4 regions of the Hymenobacter sp. NBH84 genome follow, and region 1 is predicted to be linked to each of the others. Evidence: riboswitches for the same ligand, from Rfam matches in the RefSeq annotation. Region 1 holds a riboswitch; each other region holds the start of a gene.
What was found. Region 1 has a riboswitch for S-adenosylmethionine ahead of F1C16_RS04170 (homoserine dehydrogenase). Riboswitches for the same ligand answer to the same signal wherever they lie in the genome.
Positions count from the first base shown of each region.

Region 2: linked by a shared signal. The riboswitch ahead of metH (methionine synthase) and the one ahead of F1C16_RS04170 (homoserine dehydrogenase) in region 1 are both predicted to bind S-adenosylmethionine.
Region 3: linked by a shared signal. The riboswitch ahead of F1C16_RS19815 (phosphoadenylyl-sulfate reductase) and the one ahead of F1C16_RS04170 (homoserine dehydrogenase) in region 1 are both predicted to bind S-adenosylmethionine.
Region 4: linked by a shared signal. The riboswitch ahead of F1C16_RS15155 (O-acetylhomoserine aminocarboxypropyltransferase/cysteine synthase family protein) and the one ahead of F1C16_RS04170 (homoserine dehydrogenase) in region 1 are both predicted to bind S-adenosylmethionine.

Region 1 covers NZ_CP043644.1:1,001,613-1,005,868, forward strand. Annotated here, with positions in the region: gene F1C16_RS04165 (SDR family NAD(P)-dependent oxidoreductase) at 1-450, opposite strand, end outside; gene F1C16_RS04170 (homoserine dehydrogenase) at 589-1,854, opposite strand; SAM riboswitch class I at 2,017-2,124, opposite strand; gene F1C16_RS04175 (pyruvate carboxylase) at 2,393-4,256, shown strand, end outside.
Region 2 covers NZ_CP043644.1:4,475,227-4,479,482, reverse strand. Annotated here, with positions in the region: gene metH (methionine synthase) at 1-2,518, opposite strand, end outside; SAM riboswitch class I at 2,591-2,702, opposite strand; gene F1C16_RS18765 (PA14 domain-containing protein) at 2,927-4,096, shown strand; gene F1C16_RS18760 (alkene reductase) at 4,253-4,256, shown strand, end outside.
Region 3 covers NZ_CP043644.1:4,724,760-4,729,015, reverse strand. Annotated here, with positions in the region: gene hemH (ferrochelatase) at 1-881, shown strand, start outside; SAM riboswitch class I at 1,168-1,259, shown strand; gene F1C16_RS19815 (phosphoadenylyl-sulfate reductase) at 1,533-2,285, shown strand; gene cysD (sulfate adenylyltransferase subunit CysD) at 2,377-3,282, shown strand; gene F1C16_RS19805 (sulfate adenylyltransferase subunit 1) at 3,383-4,256, shown strand, end outside.
Region 4 covers NZ_CP043644.1:3,605,556-3,609,811, forward strand. Annotated here, with positions in the region: gene F1C16_RS15145 (hypothetical protein) at 18-425, opposite strand; gene F1C16_RS15150 (LysM peptidoglycan-binding domain-containing protein) at 652-954, shown strand; SAM riboswitch class I at 1,168-1,284, shown strand; gene F1C16_RS15155 (O-acetylhomoserine aminocarboxypropyltransferase/cysteine synthase family protein) at 1,623-3,002, shown strand; gene metX (homoserine O-acetyltransferase) at 3,240-4,256, shown strand, end outside.

The DNA of each region.
Region 1 (4,256 bases):
TTCCACGGCGGCTTTCACCGTGGCCACGCTGGTATGAAAACTCATGCCCGTTTCGGCGGCTACGGTGCTGAAAAGCACGATGGAAGCGCCATTGGCTTTTTTCAGCCGCTTCACCACGGCCTGCACCACTTGCACAGCACCCAGCACGTTCAGCTCAAAATCCTGCCGAAAATCAGCCGGCGCAATGCGCTCGAAGGGCCGTAGCCGAATGCTGCCGGGGCAGTATACCACACCGTGCAAGGTGTCGGGTAGGGAGTCGAAAGCGGTAGCGGCAAGGGGCTGCGTAACGTCGAGGGGTAGGAAGGTGGTGCCCAACTCGGCCAGCTCCGGCGACTCGTGCCGCGAGGCCGTGAACAGATTGGCTTTCAGGCCATGCAGCAGGTGAGCTGTAGCCAAGCCAATACCGGAGGATGCACCTACCAGGAGAATATTCTTATCAGCAAATTCCATGAAAAGCGAAGCAAGTGAACGGTTGAGTTTCTGCTACGCAGGAATGGCTGTAGGTGGTTATTACCAGCTCAAAAAAGCTCGACAGCTAGCAGGATTCTTTCCCGATAGCCGTCGAACTATAAGTTGATAGACAATCAATTACTCGGCAAAATACGCGGCGGCTCCGGCGAGCTGGGTATCGGCGGGCCGAGCGGTAGCTGCTGCTCGCAACGGGGTAGGGAGGCGCACTACGCAAATGCCGGGCAGCCGCAGCCACTCGGCTTGCGCCAGTTGAGCCAGCCCAATGGTACCTGTGAGGTAATGCCCGCGCACGGCCGAGCGGAAGGTTTCGTGCACCCGCGTGAAGTCGGCTTCCTGGGGGACATGCTCGTCCGTGAACGTCACCAGCACGTCTACTTCAGCAGCGTCGGGCGTCAGGGCTGAGTCGATGTTCTGGCTGATTTTCTTGTACTCGTAACGGTAGCCGTAGGTAAGGGCCGACAAGTCGCTGAGCACGGCCGAGGCGGTAGGCACCGCGCCTGCCCCGCGGCCCAGAAAAAACTGTCGGTCGGCAAAGCCGCTCTGGGTGATAAGGCCGTTGTACTCGTCCTGCACCCGTGCTAGCTCGTGCTCGGGGCGCACCAGGGTAGGCAGTACGGCAGCCGCCACGTTGCCGTCGGGGAGGCGGCGAGCCTCGGCAATGAGCTTGAGCGACAGGCCTTTCTCGCGGGCGTAGTCCGAGGCCAGGTCGCTTAGGCGGTCGATGCCCACGGCTAGGATTTGCTGGGGCGAGGTCACCAGTCCGAACGCGTGCGTGAGCAGCAGCACCAGCTTGTTGCGGGCGTCCAGACCTTCCACATCTAAAGCAGGATTGCTCTCGGCGAAGCCCAACGCCTGCGCCTTGCTTAGGGCCTCGGCAAAGGAAATGGCATCGCGGTGCATGGCCGTGAGAATGTAGTTGGTGGAGCCGTTGATGATGCCCTCCACCGCTTCCAGTAAGTCGGTGTCGTAGTATTCCTCCAGGTTCCGAATGACGGGTAAGCTGGCGCAGGCGGCAGCCTCATAGAGCAACGGAGTGCCGGTTTGACGCTGCAATTCTATCAGCTCGGGCAAGTGCTCGGCCAACATCTTTTTGTTGGCCGTCACCACGGCTTTGCCCCGGCGCAGGGCCTCGGTCACGATGTGGTAGGCTTTGTCAGCGTCGTCAATCAACTCCACAATCACGTTCAAGGACTCATCATTCAGCAGATCGGCGCGGTCGAACGTAAACAGCTCGGTGGGTAGGCTGCGCTGCTTGGCGCGGTCTTTCACGCCAATGCGGCCAATGCGGGCGCGCAGGCCGGGCGTGCGTTCTAAAACAGTGTGCAGGCCCTGGCCTACCACGCCAAAACCAAATAAACCAATACGGATGTCGGAGCGAGTCATGCGGAAAACGAAATCAAGGCAGCGGCTACTGCCGTAGGTGAGGGAAAATTTCGCCTCCACCCCAAAGCATCTCACCAAGATTTCTTCCCGAAAAGGCCCAAAAAAAGCCCTTCCGACAAGTCAGAAGAGCCAAACCCCAAAACGGGGCACTAAGCCTTTCGTAACTTATCTTCATCTGCTGTCGCAGATTCAGGATGTAGCACCTTGTAGCTATGACTACCGGTTGCTAAGGCATCGCAGGGCCTGTCCCTCCGCCTTTCTTGATAAGTGCTCCGTTGTGGGAGCGGTAGGGCAAATATACGAGGCCCGCGGTTGGCGGCAAGTATTTGCTTTCGTACTTGCTCGTAGCACTACCCACAATCGCCTTCGCACTCGCTCGGCTATGCCGAGCGAGTGCGAAGGTGAGTGCATGAGTACAAAATTGAATGGAAGTGCCTAATAATTGTCATTTTGATCGTAAAAAGCAGCCTTTTTTGTCCTTTCTGTTAAATTATTGCCTAGTTTGAGGCCGCGCTGACTAAAACACCACTACCTACTCATGAACATTCGCAAACTCCTCGTTGCCAATCGGGGCGAAATTGCCATTCGCGTAATGCGTGCCGCTACCGAATTGGGCATCACCACGGTAGCCGTATACACCTTCGAGGACCGCTACTCCCTGCACCGCTACAAGGCTGATGAGGCCTATCAGATTGGCGAAGACGACGAGCCGCTGAAGCCCTACCTCGACATTGAAGGCCTGCTGCGCATAGCCAAAGCCAACGGTGTAGACGCCATCCACCCCGGCTACGGGTTTTTGAGCGAAAACGCGACCCTGGCCCGGCGCTGCGGCGAGGAAGGCATCATCTTCGTGGGGCCGCGGCCCGAGGTGATGGAGGCGCTCGGCGACAAGGTGCGCGCCAAGGAAGTGGCCTTGCGCGAGCAAGTGCCTATTATTCAGAGCAGTGAAGAAGAGTTGAATGACTTCGAAACAGCTCGCGCCGAAGCCAACCGCATCGGCTACCCCGTAATGCTGAAGGCTGCCAGCGGCGGCGGCGGTAGAGGCATGCGCGTCATCCGCGACGACGACCAGCTGGAGAAAGGCTTCTTCGAGGCCCGCAACGAAGCCCTGAAAGCATTCGGCGACGACACCGTATTCCTTGAGAAGTTTGTGGAGCAACCCAAGCACATTGAGGTGCAGGTAGTGGCCGACGCCTACGGCAGCGTAACGCACCTCTACGAGCGCGACTGCTCGGTGCAGCGCCGCTTCCAGAAGGTAGTGGAGGTAGCGCCCGCCCTGGGCCTAGCCGAGGAACTACGCGAGCAATTATACGACTACGCCCTGCGCCTGGCCCGCGCCGTGAACTACAACAACGTGGGCACGGTGGAATTTCTGGTGAAGCCGGAGGAAGGTGAGATTTACTTCATTGAGGTGAACCCGCGCATTCAGGTAGAGCACACTGTCACGGAAATGGTCACGGGTGTCGACCTCATCAAAACCCAGCTTTACATCGCGTCGGGCTACCACTTGCAGGACCCCGAAATCAACCTCGACCCGCAGGTGCGGCCCCGCATTACGGGCTTTGCGTTGCAGTGCCGCCTCACCACCGAAGCGCCCGAAAACGACTTCAAGCCCGACTACGGCACCATTGTGGCCTACCGCTCGGCGGGCGGTTTCGGTATCCGGCTGGACCAGGGCTCGGTGTACCAGGGCGCCAAGATTCTGCCGTTTTTTGACTCGCTGCTGGTGAAGGTGTCGGCCCAGGCGCCTACCCTTAAGGAGGCGGCCGAGCGGATGCTGCGCACCCTATCGGAGTTCCGGATTCGGGGTGTGCGCACTAATATTCAGTTCCTGCAAAACATTGTGGCGCACCCTGATTTTCAGAATGGTAGCGCCACCGTCGACTTCATCAAAGACCATCCCGAGCTATTCAAGTTTGAGGTGCGCCAAGACCGTGGGACCAAGCTGCTGACCTTCCTGGGCGACATCATCGTGAACGGCAACCCCGACGTGCACGGCGCCCAGGACCCGGCCCGCGACCTGCCCAAGCCCAAGCTACCCCACTACGACGCCACCGCACCCTACCCCCCCGGCACCAAAAACCGCCTTACCGAACTAGGTCCTGAGGGCTTTGCCAAGTGGCTGCGCGAGGATACCCTCATTCACTACACCGATACTACCCTGCGCGACGCCCACCAGAGCCTGTTGGCCACGCGCATGCGCACCTTTGATATGCTGAAGGTGGCGGAGCGCTTCGCCAAGCAGCACCCCCAGACGTTTTCGCTGGAGTGCTGGGGCGGTGCTACCTTCGATGTGGCCCTGCGCTTCCTGCACGAAGACCCCTGGGAGCGCCTGGCCAAGCTGCGCGAGGCCGTGCCCAACATCCTGCTACAAATGCTGATTCGGGGCGCCAACGGCGTGG
Region 2 (4,256 bases), 1.3 Mb from region 1:
GCGAGGTAGTGGCGCCCCCAATGAGCAGGGGCGTTTGCAGGCCGCGGCGCTCCATTTCCTGGGCCACGTACACCATCTCATCGAGCGAAGGCGTAATCAGGCCACTTAGGCCAATAATGTCGACCTGTTGCTTTTCGGCTTCGTCCAGAATCTTTTCCAGCGGCACCATCACGCCCAGGTCCACAATATCAAAGTTGTTGCAGGCCAGCACCACGCCCACAATGTTTTTGCCGATGTCGTGCACGTCGCCTTTCACCGTGGCCAGTAGGATTTTACCGGCGGTTTGCCGGTCGCCGCTTTGCTTGTCGGCCAGCAGGTAAGGCTCTAGGTAGGCCACGGCCTTCTTCATCACGCGGGCCGATTTCACGACCTGCGGCAGGAACATTTTGCCGGCCCCAAACAGGTCGCCTACCACGTTCATGCCGGCCATCAAGGGGCCTTCAATTACTTCCAATGGGCGCCCTACCTGCTGGCGCACTTCCTCGGTATCTTGATCAATAAACTCCGTGATGCCGCGCACCAGCGCGTGTTGCAGGCGCTCCTGCACGGGTAGGCTGCGCCAGGCATCGGCTACTACCTCCACCTTTTCCTTCTGCTTCACCGTTTCGGCGAAGTCCACGAGGCGCTCGGTGGCATCGGGGCGGCGGTTCAGCAGGACGTCTTCGCATAGTTCGAGCAGGTCTTTCGGCACCTCGTCGTACACGCCCAGCTGACTGGGGTTCACGATGCCCATATCCAGGCCCGCCTTGATGGCGTGGTAGAGGAAGGCCGAGTGCATGGCCTCACGCACTACGTCGTTGCCACGGTAGGAGAAGCTGATGTTCGAGACGCCGCCGCTGGTGAGGGCGCCGGGCAGGTTCTGCTTGATCCAACGCACCGCCGCAATGAAGTCCAGCGCATAGTTGCGATGTTCCTCCATGCCGGTGCCCACGGTCAGGATGTTGGGGTCGAAGATGATGTCTTCGGGCGCAAAATCGACCTCGTTTACCAGGATATCGTAGCTGCGTTGGCAGATTTCGATGCGGCGCTCGTAGCTGTCGGCCTGGCCGTTTTCGTCGAAGGCCATCACCACCACGGCCGCGCCGTACTGGCGCACCGTGCGGGCACGGGCCTTAAATACTTCTTCGCCTTCCTTGAGGGAAATGGAGTTGACAATGCTCTTGCCCTGCACACACTTCAGGCCAGCTTCCAGCACGCTCCACTTCGAGGAGTCGATCATGACGGGCACACGGGCAATGTCGGGCTCGGAGGCAATCAGGTTGAGGAAGGTGGTCATGGCCTGCTCCGAATCGAGCATGCCTTCGTCCATGTTCACGTCGATGACTTGGGCGCCGCCTTCTACCTGGTCGCGGGCTACCGCCAGGGCAGCTTCGTAGTTGCCGGTACGAATGAGGCGGGCGAAGGCGCGCGAGCCGGTCACGTTGCACCGCTCGCCCACGTTCACAAATAAGCTCTGCTCGGTGATACCGAACGGCTCCAACCCGCTCAGGCGGGTAGCGGGCGGCACCTTGGGTAGGGTGCGCGGCTTGTACTTGTCGGCCAGGCGGGCCAGCTCGGCAATGTGCTGGGGCGTGGTGCCGCAGCAGCCGCCTACCACCGTCACGAGGCCATCGGTGAGGTAGCCTTCCACCAAACCCGCAAACTCCTCGGCCGACTCATCATACCCACCAAAGGCGTTGGGTAGGCCAGCGTTGGGGTAGGCGGAAATGTGCACGTCGGCAATGCGGCTCAACTCCTTCACATATACTTTAAGCTGATCGGCACCGAGGGCGCAGTTCAGGCCCACGCTGAGTAGGGGCAGGTGACGAATGGAGTTCCAGAACGCCTCTACCGTCTGGCCGCTCAGGGTACGGCCCGAAGCGTCGGTGATGGTACCGGAAATCATGATGGGCACCTGCCGGCCGCCTTCATCGAAGAACTGCTGCACCGCGTACAGGGCCGCCTTGGCGTTCAGCGTGTCGAAGATGGTTTCGATGAGCAGGGCGTCGGAGCCACCGTCTACCAGGCCACGCACTTGCTCGTGGTAGGCGTGGGCCAGCTCGTCGAAGGTCACAGCGCGGAAGCCGGGGCGGTTCACATCGGGCGAGAGGGAGGCGGTGCGGTTGGTCGGGCCAATGGCGCCGGCCACGAAACGCGGCTTGCTGGGGTCCTTGGCCGTAAACTCGTCGGCTACTTCGCGGGCCAGCCGCGCCGACTCGTAGTTCAGCTCATATACAATGTGTTCCAGCGCGTAGTCGGCCTGGGCGATGGTGGTGCCGGAGAAAGTATTGGTTTCCACCATATCGGCACCAGCGGCAAAGTACTCCGCGTGGATGCTCTTGATGATGTCGGGGCGCGTGAGCGAGAGCAGGTCGTTGTTGCCGCGCAGGGGCTTGGCGTGGTCGGCAAACCGCGGGCCGCGAAAGTCCTCCTCCGTCAGCGTGTAGCGCTGAATCATGGTGCCCATGGCGCCGTCTAGGATCAGGAGGCGGCGTTGGAGGATGTCGTAGAGCGGGGAGTCGGGGCAGGTCGTCTTCATGGATTTTCCTTCGGGAAAGCAGCGGGTACGAAAGCTTATCCAGAAAGAGAAAACCGCCGAAGCAGGTTCCTGTACTTATCTTCTTCCGCCCAATAGCTAGGGCGAAATGGGAGTTGGCACCTTGTAATATGTCAGGTTGCCAAGACGTCACAGGGCCCAATCCCTCGGTCTTTCTGGATAAGTAATACGCAAAGATACAGCTCAAAGCTCAGATTACAACCGTCCTGGCTTTTCTGCTGAGGCTGCTGCGCGAGGTTGGCTTGGTAGATCGAAAATCTTGTTTGATGAGTAGGAGGCGCCACTCTGTTGAAAAAATCGTCACGGCTTTTACTTCTGCCGCATTTTGTATCATCAGCGGCTAGTAACCCAGAGCATCTATCCCCCGCTGGTTTCGTGGTTATGCACCTTATGCGGATTTTCCTCCTGCTTTCTGGTTTCCTGCTCAGCCGTGCGGTGTTAGCGCAGACTATTATGCCGCCTTCTGCCGGCACGGGTTTGCGAGGACAGTACTATGCTGGGCGCGACTTTGAGAAGCTGGTACTCACTCGCCTCGATAAGAATATCGACTTCGACTGGACCTACAGCCCGCCTACCCCCGGCCGACCATCGGAGCGGTATGTATCGCCGGGGCCGGGGGTGCCGGGCCAGTGGTTTTCGGTACGCTGGACGGGCTACCTCTACGCTCCCTCGACGGGTACTTACAAATTCAAGATTGCTACTGACGATGGCATGCGCGTATGGATTGGGCAGCAGCAAATCTTGGACTCCTGGCAATATCAGCCAGTTACCATATCTTCTACGCATATGATCTTGAAGGCTGGGCGCTACTACCCTATACGAGTGGAGTACTTTCAGGCAAACTTCGACACCCGAGCGCTGCTGGCCTGGCAAACACCACCTCTCACGGAGCCTTCGTGGTGGGATAAGGTGCGTGAGGCCGTAGGGTTTGGCGAAACTGACCCGGCACCTATTCCTACGCGCTACCTCTACCCCTCTTTACCGGCTACAGCCGCGCCGCGCCCTACCCCTACTCTGCCGCCAACAGTAGCCGCCGCACCCAGTGCTCCACCAACTACCACTGCTTCCAAAGTGGCATCCGTGGCTAAGGCTCGGCAAACCAAACTGGCTACGCGCCGCCCAGCCACCATCCAGCCGCTTACGGCGTTGCGCCCCCAGGCAGCCGACGCCGATGCTGTAGCACCAATTCTTCTTCTGCCTACTCTGAACACGCTCACGAAGGGCGAGACCCTTACGTTACCCAACCTCTATTTCACCCGCAGCACGGCGGCGTTGCTACCTACCTCCTACCCTACCCTGAACGCGCTAGCCCGCACCCTAGAGCAACAGCCCGCGCTCCGCTTAGCAATAGCCGGCCACACCGATAATGTAGGCGATGCGGCGCTCAACCAACATCTTTCTGAGAAACGTGCCCAGGTAGTGCGGCGCTACCTGGTGCAGCAAGGCATCGATTCGCTCCGGCTAGCGGCGGTGGGCTATGGTGGCACCCGGCCAGTGGCTGATAACCGCGACCCGCGCCAGCGGCCTCGCAACCGGCGGGTAGAGGTTGTGGCGCAGTAGGGTGATAGATAGTAGTACCAGCGAGCAAGATGGCGCGGCAGCATGAGCGTGTTAAGATTTGATAACCTCTGCACCAGCCAAAACATTCGTGTACAAACATGAGTTGTAGACACCGATACGCGCAGCACCTTTGCTGTAGCTGTACACCCACTCAACATGA
Region 3 (4,256 bases), 1.1 Mb from region 1:
GCTTGGTAGTGCCGCTGCGGGCGCCCAAATCGGCCAAAATCTACCAGCAGCTCTGGGACACGGAGCGCGGTTCGCCCCTACTCTACCACGGCCTGGATTTGCAGAAGCTGGTGCAGGAGCAGTTGGGCGACGAGTACGTGGTAGCCTTCGGAATGCGCTATCAGAACCCTAGCATCGAGAAAGGGCTGGAGGAGCTGCGCGACGCAGCCGTAGACCGCATCATTGTGCTACCCTTGTTTCCGCAGTACGCGGCAGCTAGCACGGGCTCGGTGCAGGAAAAGGTGATGGATATTGTGAGCAAGTGGTGGATTGTGCCCAGCATCAGCTTTATCAGCAATTTCACCGATGACCCTAGCTTCATCGGCACCTTCGTGACACTGGGCAAGGCCGAAATGGCCAAACACGACTACGACCATGTGCTGTTCAGCTACCACGGCATACCAGAGCGCCACGTGCTGAAGGGTAGCTTCAAAGGCTACTGCCAGCTGGGCAAGTGCTGCAACACCTACAACAAGAACAACCGCTACTGCTACCGGGCGCAATGCTTCGAAACCTCGCGCCTGCTAGCCAAAGGCCTGGGCCTGCGCGACGACCAGTACACTGTGGCCTTCCAGAGCCGCCTGCAAAGCCGCCTGCGCGACCCGTGGCTGCAACCCTACTCCGACGAAGTGCTGAAGGAATTCCCCAAAAAAGGCATTCACAACGTGCTGGCCTTCTCCCCCGCTTTCGTGGCCGACTGCCTAGAGACGACCATTGAGGTAGGCGTGGAGTTCAAGGAATTGTTTGAGGAATCCGGCGGTAAGCACTGGCAGCTGGTGCCTTCCCTGAACTCGCATCCGCAATGGGTAGAAGGCGTGGTGAACATGATTCGCCAGAATTAGCAGCGCCTGATCAGTTAGCACGTCATTCCGAGCTGGTCGAGGAATCTCGCGTGCTGATGAAAGATAGAAATTACCGGGAGCACGCGAGATTCCTCGACCGGCTCGAAATGACGTGCTAGTATGGAAAACCCACTTTTCTAGCTATAGTTAGCCCGCTCAGAACCTTTCTTACCTTCGCTAGTTATATCCGACCTGCTACGTATAGCGGGTCGGATATTTTTTATTTGTGTTTTTCGGCGCTGTGTCTTTACCTTTGTGCCACCAATTCTTTCCCTTTGAAGGATTGTTTTTATACAGAGGCGTGGAGAGACAGGCTCGACGAAACGCCGGCAACCTCCGCTTAATGCGGAACGGTGCCAAGTCCTGACCATATAAAAACAAACAACCGTGGTCCATTCCAACAACCTCCGCACACTTGCTTCTCCTACCCTCTCCGGCCGTGTGGCCGCCTGCATGGGTATGATGTGCTGCTGTGCCTGTTGTTGTTGAAACGACCGGGAAGCATTTCCCTTTGACCTGAGTCTGCCTGCCTAAAGTGCCACCGGCAAGGCCCCGACTCCCCATCCGTACCGCGCACAAGCAGCCACAGCTGCCGCCGGCTACCCTTCCGCGGCCTCGTCCGCACTTCTTCCTCTAGATTTTTTTCGTTTTATGTCTACTTCCCTCGAATCGCGGGTTTCCGACCTACGCCAGCAGTTTGCTACCCAGGATGCACTAGATATCCTGCGCACTGCGGTAGAAGAGGCTCCCGGCAAAATTACTTTCTCTACCTCTTTTGGCATTGAGGATCAGATTATTACTCACCTGATTTTTGCGCACGACCTACCCATTGAGGTGTTCACGCTGGATACGGGCCGCAATTTTCAGGAGACGTATTCCACCTGGAGCAAGACTATTCTGAAATATCAGAAGCCCATCAAAGCCTACGCCCCGCAGACCGATAGTGTGCAGGCATTGGTAGAAGCCAAAGGCCCCAACAGCTTCTACGAGAGCATCGAGAACCGAAAGGAATGCTGCGGTATTCGCAAAGTGGAACCGTTGAACCGGGCGCTGCAAGGTCAGCAGATCTGGATTACCGGCATCCGGGCCGAGCAGTCGCAGAACCGCCAGACGATGGAGCCCGTGGAGTGGGACGAGCCGCATCAGCTTGTCAAAATACACCCGCTGTTCAACTGGACTTGGGAGCAGTGCTGGGCATTTGCCAAAGATAATGGCGTGCCTACCAACCCCTTGCACCAGCAAGGTTTCGTAAGCATTGGCTGTGCGCCCTGCACCCGCGCCATCAAGCCGGGTGAGGATTTCCGGGCTGGGCGCTGGTGGTGGGAAAATGCTGATGCCAAGGAGTGCGGCCTGCACGCTACCCACAACGGCCCCGACCCCGTGGTAGAATCGGTGCCAGCGTAGATCAATTGCTAAACCGGAACGTCATTTTTCCCGCTGGTCGAAATGACGTCTCCGTTTGGCAACTAACAACTGAATACAGACAACTCACTATATGCCTACCCTTGATTACCTGGACCGGCTAGAAGCCGAAGCCATTCACATTTTGCGCGAAGTAGCGGGCCAGTTTGAGCGGCCGGCGTTGCTGTTTTCGGGCGGCAAAGACTCTATTGTGCTCACACGATTGGCCGAAAAGGCTTTTCGGCCGGGCAAGTTTCCGTTTCCACTGGTGCACGTAGACACGGGCCACAACTTTCCTGAGGTGCTGGCCTTCCGCGACGCGCTGGCCGCGCAGCTCGGCGAGAAGCTGGTGGTGCGCAAGGTAGAAGACACCATCAAGCAGAAAGGCTTGCAGGACCCCACTGGCAAATACCCCAGCCGCAATCCGCTCCAAACCTACACGCTACTGGATGTAATTGAGGAGTTTGAGTTTGATGCCTGTATCGGCGGGGCGCGCCGCGACGAAGAGAAAGCCCGCGCCAAGGAGCGTATTTTTTCTGTGCGCGACGACTTCGGCCAGTGGGACCCCAAGCGCCAGCGCCCCGAATTGTGGAACATCTACAACGGCAAAATTCAGAAAGGCGAAAACGTGCGCGTGTTCCCTATTTCCAACTGGACCGAGCTGGACGTGTGGAATTACATTCGCCGCGAAAACATTGCCCTACCCGAAATCTACTTTGCTCACGAGCGCCAGTGCGTGGTGCTACCCGGCGGCCAACTACTGGGCCTCACAGAACACCTGCACCTCGATGCCGACGATGAGATTGTGAGCCGTCAGGTGCGCTTCCGCACTGTAGGCGACGCCACTTGCACGGCCGCCGTGGCCAGCGACGCCAGCACCGTGGAAGACATCATTGCCGATATCATCCAGGCCAAGGTGAGCGAGCGGGGTGCCACCCGCCTCGACGATACCATCTCGGAAACCGGCATGGAAGACCGTAAACGCAACGGCTATTTCTAAATGGTGAAGTTGTGAAGGGTGAAGTTGTGAATTACACGCACAATTCACCCACACGACAAACTCACAATTTCACAATCCCACAATTTCACCATTCCATCTCATGGATCTTCTTCGATTTATCACCTGCGGCAGTGTAGACGACGGCAAAAGCACGCTGATTGGCCGGTTGCTGTACGACTCCGATTCAGTGTCGCTGGATATTCTGGCGGCGCTGGAAAGCCGGGGCGCTGCCCAAGGCAACGTAGACTTGGCTTTGCTAACCGATGGCTTGAAAGCTGAGCGCGAGCAAGGCATTACCATCGACGTTGCCTATAAATACTTCACCACGCCGCGCCGCAAGTTCATCATCACCGATGCGCCGGGCCATGTGCAGTACACCCGCAACATGGTGACGGGTGCCAGCAATGCCGACCTAGCCATTGTGCTGGTAGACGCCCGCCATGGCGTGATTGAGCAAACGCGCCGCCACAGCATTATTGCGGCCCTACTTGGCATCAAGCACTTTGTGTTGGCTGTGAATAAAATGGATCTGGTGGGCTACGACGAGGACGTGTTTCACAAGATTGTAGCCGATTATCAGGATATCACCAAGCTGCTGAAGCTGACCGACGTAACGCCGATTCCGATAAGCGCTTTGCAGGGCGACAACATCGTACGCAACTCGGAGCACATGGCATGGTATACCGGTCCGAATTTGCTCGAGCACCTCGAAGCTGTGCCTGGCGCCGAGGAAACCAAGGCTGAGCCGCGCTTCCAGGTGCAGTATGTGGTGCGCCCCCAAACGGCCGAGCTGCCCGACTACCGCGGCTACGCCGGCCAGATTCAGAGCGGCTCCTACCGCCGTGGCGACAAAGTGCAGGTCCTACCTTCGGGTTTGGAATCGACCATTGAGGCCATTGAAATCAATCAGCAGGAAGTGGAAGAAGCCGTGGCCCCGCAAGGCGTGATCATCCGCCTGGCTGATGACGTGGACA
Region 4 (4,256 bases), 2.2 Mb from region 1:
AAACCCAACCAATATTTCTATTGAGCTTCCAGCATCATCTGCGAGCCGTCGGGAGCTTTCAGCGTGATTTCATCCTTGGTCAGGTTCACCACGTCGAACGTCATAGAATTGGGCGCGCCAGTAGGCGTGAGGGTAATTTTCTTGGCCGTTTGGTCGAAGGTGTAGTTGCCCTGCATGCTCTGCGCGGGCGACGACATATTGAACGAACCATTGGAGTAGAATTTTAGCTCTGTTTTCTTGTCGGCGCTGGTTTGGGCCACTTTTTCGCCGGCGGCATTGGTTTCTTTGTCAGTTGTCCAGGTTTTGCTGTCGGTGCCATAGAGCAGGTTGGTTTCGCCTACTTTGTTTTCTGAGCTACAGCTAGCCATGAACAGAGACACTAGTACCAACAGGCTGGCTAGGTAAGAAAGAGGAGAACGTTTCATAGGGAGGAGTGAAATGGGGTGAATAAAGCAAATCGCACAATACGGTATAGCACTGCGCCGATATTGCGACTTCTACGCCCCTAGCTCGAAAGAGTTTACCACACGCAAGCGCTACCGTGCTCCGCACAACCAAAATGCCCGGCAAGCGTAAGTTACGCAAGACCGTATGAGGCTCAGCCACATGCGGTTTTTCCTAGTTCCCTCACCTCCTAGCATTTGATATATCATGGGACTCTTTGATTTTCTGAATAAAGGCGAAGAAAAACCTGTTGCCCCCGCCGCCGGGACGCCCAACGCCAATGCCGACACCGATTTCTTCGGCAACAGCAAAGCCGATACCACTACCGCAGCAGCTACCACGAGCGAAACCTACACGGTAGTAAGCGGCGACTCGCTCTCCAAAATTGCTAAAAACCACTACGGCGACGCCAGCAAGTGGCACCAGATTTACGACGCCAACAAAGGCACTATTGGCAGCAACCCCGACAAGATCGAGGTGGGCCAAGTGTTACAATTGCCTAAGCTCTAAGCTAACCCAATATATCAAAAAGCCGCTTTCTGCTACAGAAAGCGGCTTTTTTTCTTGTATATACCTCTCTCCTACGGCCCTCGCAGCCCCATTGCATTTCCGGCCGTCGTGTCGAAAAAATATTTTCGTTAAAGTTTGGATTTTAAAATCCTGCCTTTACATTTGCAACCACCAACCCGGTACTCCCCCAACACGCTGGGGTAGTTTTTTTGAGATTTATACAGAAGTGGCGAGAGAACAGGCTCCGTGACCCACTGGCAACCATCCGCAGAAGCGCGACAGGTGCCAATTCCTGCCCGCTTGGCGTATTGCCGGTGGGAACTATAACCTTGAGTACCACATGTTGCTTTCATCCGACTTCATCCCTACCCACCCGCACACTCCGGCCGCCTCGTCGCGCTCCGAAAGTTTTGCGGGTTCTTGCATTTCGCTGGCTGCTGCGCCGATGCGAATGCGAATGTGTTGGGGTTGTCGGATGTAGCTCTTTGATGCTGCCGTAGCGCGCATCGCTTCTTTTCCTTGCCAGCACGCCACTTGTTGCCCTGCGCACAAGCGGCCCTCTCCTCCGACGCATGCCCTGCTGCGTCCCTGGCCCGGCTCCGACAGCCCCTAGAGTTTCCTAATTCTACTTTTTTCTTCTTCTCTGACTCGTTTTTTTCGTTTTCCATATGTCTACGCAGAACCTCCACTTCGAAACCCTCCAACTCCACGCCGGCCAACAACCCGACCCTACCACGGGTGCCCGTGCCGTACCGTTGTACCAAACTACTTCCTACGTGTTCAAAAACGCGGAGCACGGTGCTAACCTGTTTGCACTGAAGGAGTTTGGCAACATCTACACCCGCCTAATGAACCCCACCACCGACGTGTTTGAGCAGCGCGTGGCGGCTCTGGAAGGCGGGGTAGCGGCTGTGGCAGTAGGCTCGGGCCAGGCGGCGCAGTTCATCGCCCTCAACAACATCTTGCAGGCCGGCGACAACTTCGTGAGCACCACCTACCTCTATGGTGGCACCTACAACCAGTTTAAGGTAGCATTTAAGCGGCTGGGCATTGAAGTGCGTTTCGCCGATGGCGACAAGCCCGAGGAATTTGAGAAGCTGATTGACGACAAAACCAAGGCTATCTACCTGGAAACCATCGGCAACCCCAGCTTCAGTATTCCAGACTTCGAGAAGATTACGGCTATTGCCAAAAAGCACGACCTGCCGGTGGTAGTAGACAACACCTTTGGGGCGGGCGGCTACCTGTTCCGTCCCCTGGAGCACGGCGCGCACATCGTGGTAGAATCGGCCACGAAGTGGATTGGCGGCCACGGCACCAGCGTGGGCGGCGTGATTGTAGACGGCGGCAAGTATGACTTCGGCAACGGCAAGTTCCCGCAGTTCACGGAGCCATCGGATGGCTACCATGGTCTGGTGTTCAACGACGTATTTGGGGTAGGCGGGCCATTTGGCAACATCGCTTTTGCCATTCGGGCACGGGTAGAGGGCCTGCGCGACTTCGGTCCCGCCATCAGCCCCTTCAACTCCTGGCAGCTACTGATTGGCCTGGAAACGCTCTCGTTGCGCGTGGAGCGCACGGTAGAAAACACCCTGAAAATTGCGAACTGGCTGGAGCAGCATCCGCAAGTGGAATCGGTGAACTACCCTGGTCTACAAAGCAGCCCCTACTACCCCCTGGCGCAGAAATACCTGCCCAAAGGCGCAGGCGGCGTGCTTACATTCAGCATCAAAGGCTCGAAGGAAACGGCTACTCAGTTCATCGACAACCTGAAGCTAGTGAGCCACTTGGCCAACGTAGGCGATGCCAAAACGCTCATCATCCAGCCTTCGGCTACCACGCACCAGCAGTTGTCGGAAGCAGAGCAGCTAGCCTCGGGCGTGATGCCTACCTCCCTGCGCCTCTCAGTAGGCATTGAGCACTTTGAAGACATCAAAGGTGACCTGCAACAAGCTTTTGATGCGGTGAAAAACCTCGCTACCCCCGACGAGTCGGAGGAGGCGCTGCAAAAGCCAGCCAAGGAGCACGTGCAGCCGCTGGAAGTATAAGCCTGTCATTTGGAACGCAGTGAGAAATCTGAGTGAAGACCCCAGGTTTTACTCAGATTTCTCACTGCGTTCGAAATGACAATCTAATTGGTCCGGTGCCGACTGGGTTTTGTTTTTGGGGTGGGACTTTTAAACGTTCCCTCGGCACCGGCTCCAATTTGAGGTATATTCTATGCGCAGGAAGTGCGTACCGGGCGCACGATGGCGGCCGGTACCACTGCCTGCTTTTCGCGTTTTATGGAGGATTCAACTCACCTTTTTGTATCACCTGAGCCCTTTCCGCTGGAGAGTGGCACCTCCCTACCCCAGATGCATGTGTCTTACTGCACCTGGGGTACGCTGAATGCCGCTGGCACCAATGTGATATGGGTGTGCCACGCACTCACGGCCAACGCCGACGTGCTGACGTGGTGGCCCGGCTTGTTTGGTGCGGGCTTTTACTACGATCCGGCCGACTGGTTTATCGTGTGCGCCAATGTGCTGGGCTCCTGCTACGGCTCCACGGGGCCACTCACGCCAGCCGCGCCCGGCGCACCGGCGCCCTACCAGGCGTTTCCCCTGGTCACCATCCGCGACCAGGTGGCCGCCCACGAGTTGTTGTGCCAGCACCTGGGCATCACACAAATTCACACGCTGATAGGTGGCTCGCTAGGCGGGCAACAAGCCTTGGAGTGGGCCGTGCAGCAGCCTGCTTTATTCGAGCATTTGGTGGTGCTGGCTACCAGCGCCCAGCATTCGCCCTGGGGCATTGCCTTCAACGAAGCCCAACGCATGGCCATTCTGGCTGACCCTACCTACCACGCGGCCACACCCGACGGCGGCCAGGCTGGCTTGCAAGCAGCTCGGGCCGTAGCGCTCCTCAGCTACCGCACCTACGATGCCTACGGCCAAACGCAGCAGGAAGACACCGACGAGAAGCTCACTGATTTCCGCGCCAGCGCCTACCAGCGCTACCAGGGCCAAAAGCTCGCGGCTCGTTTCGATGCGTATTCTTACGTAACGCTATCGAGGGCTATGGACTCGCACAATTTGGGTAGGGAACGAGGAGGCGCAGCAGAAGCACTGGCCCGCATCCGGGCGCATACGCTGGTTCTGGGTATTTCTTCCGATGTGCTGTTTCCGCCCAGCGAGCAGCAATTCCTAGCGCAGCACATTCTCGGCGCCACCTACGCCGAAATGGACTCCTGCTACGGGCACGATGGCTTTTTGATTGAGGTAGAGCAGATTGCGCACCACTTGGCGCAGTTCTATGCT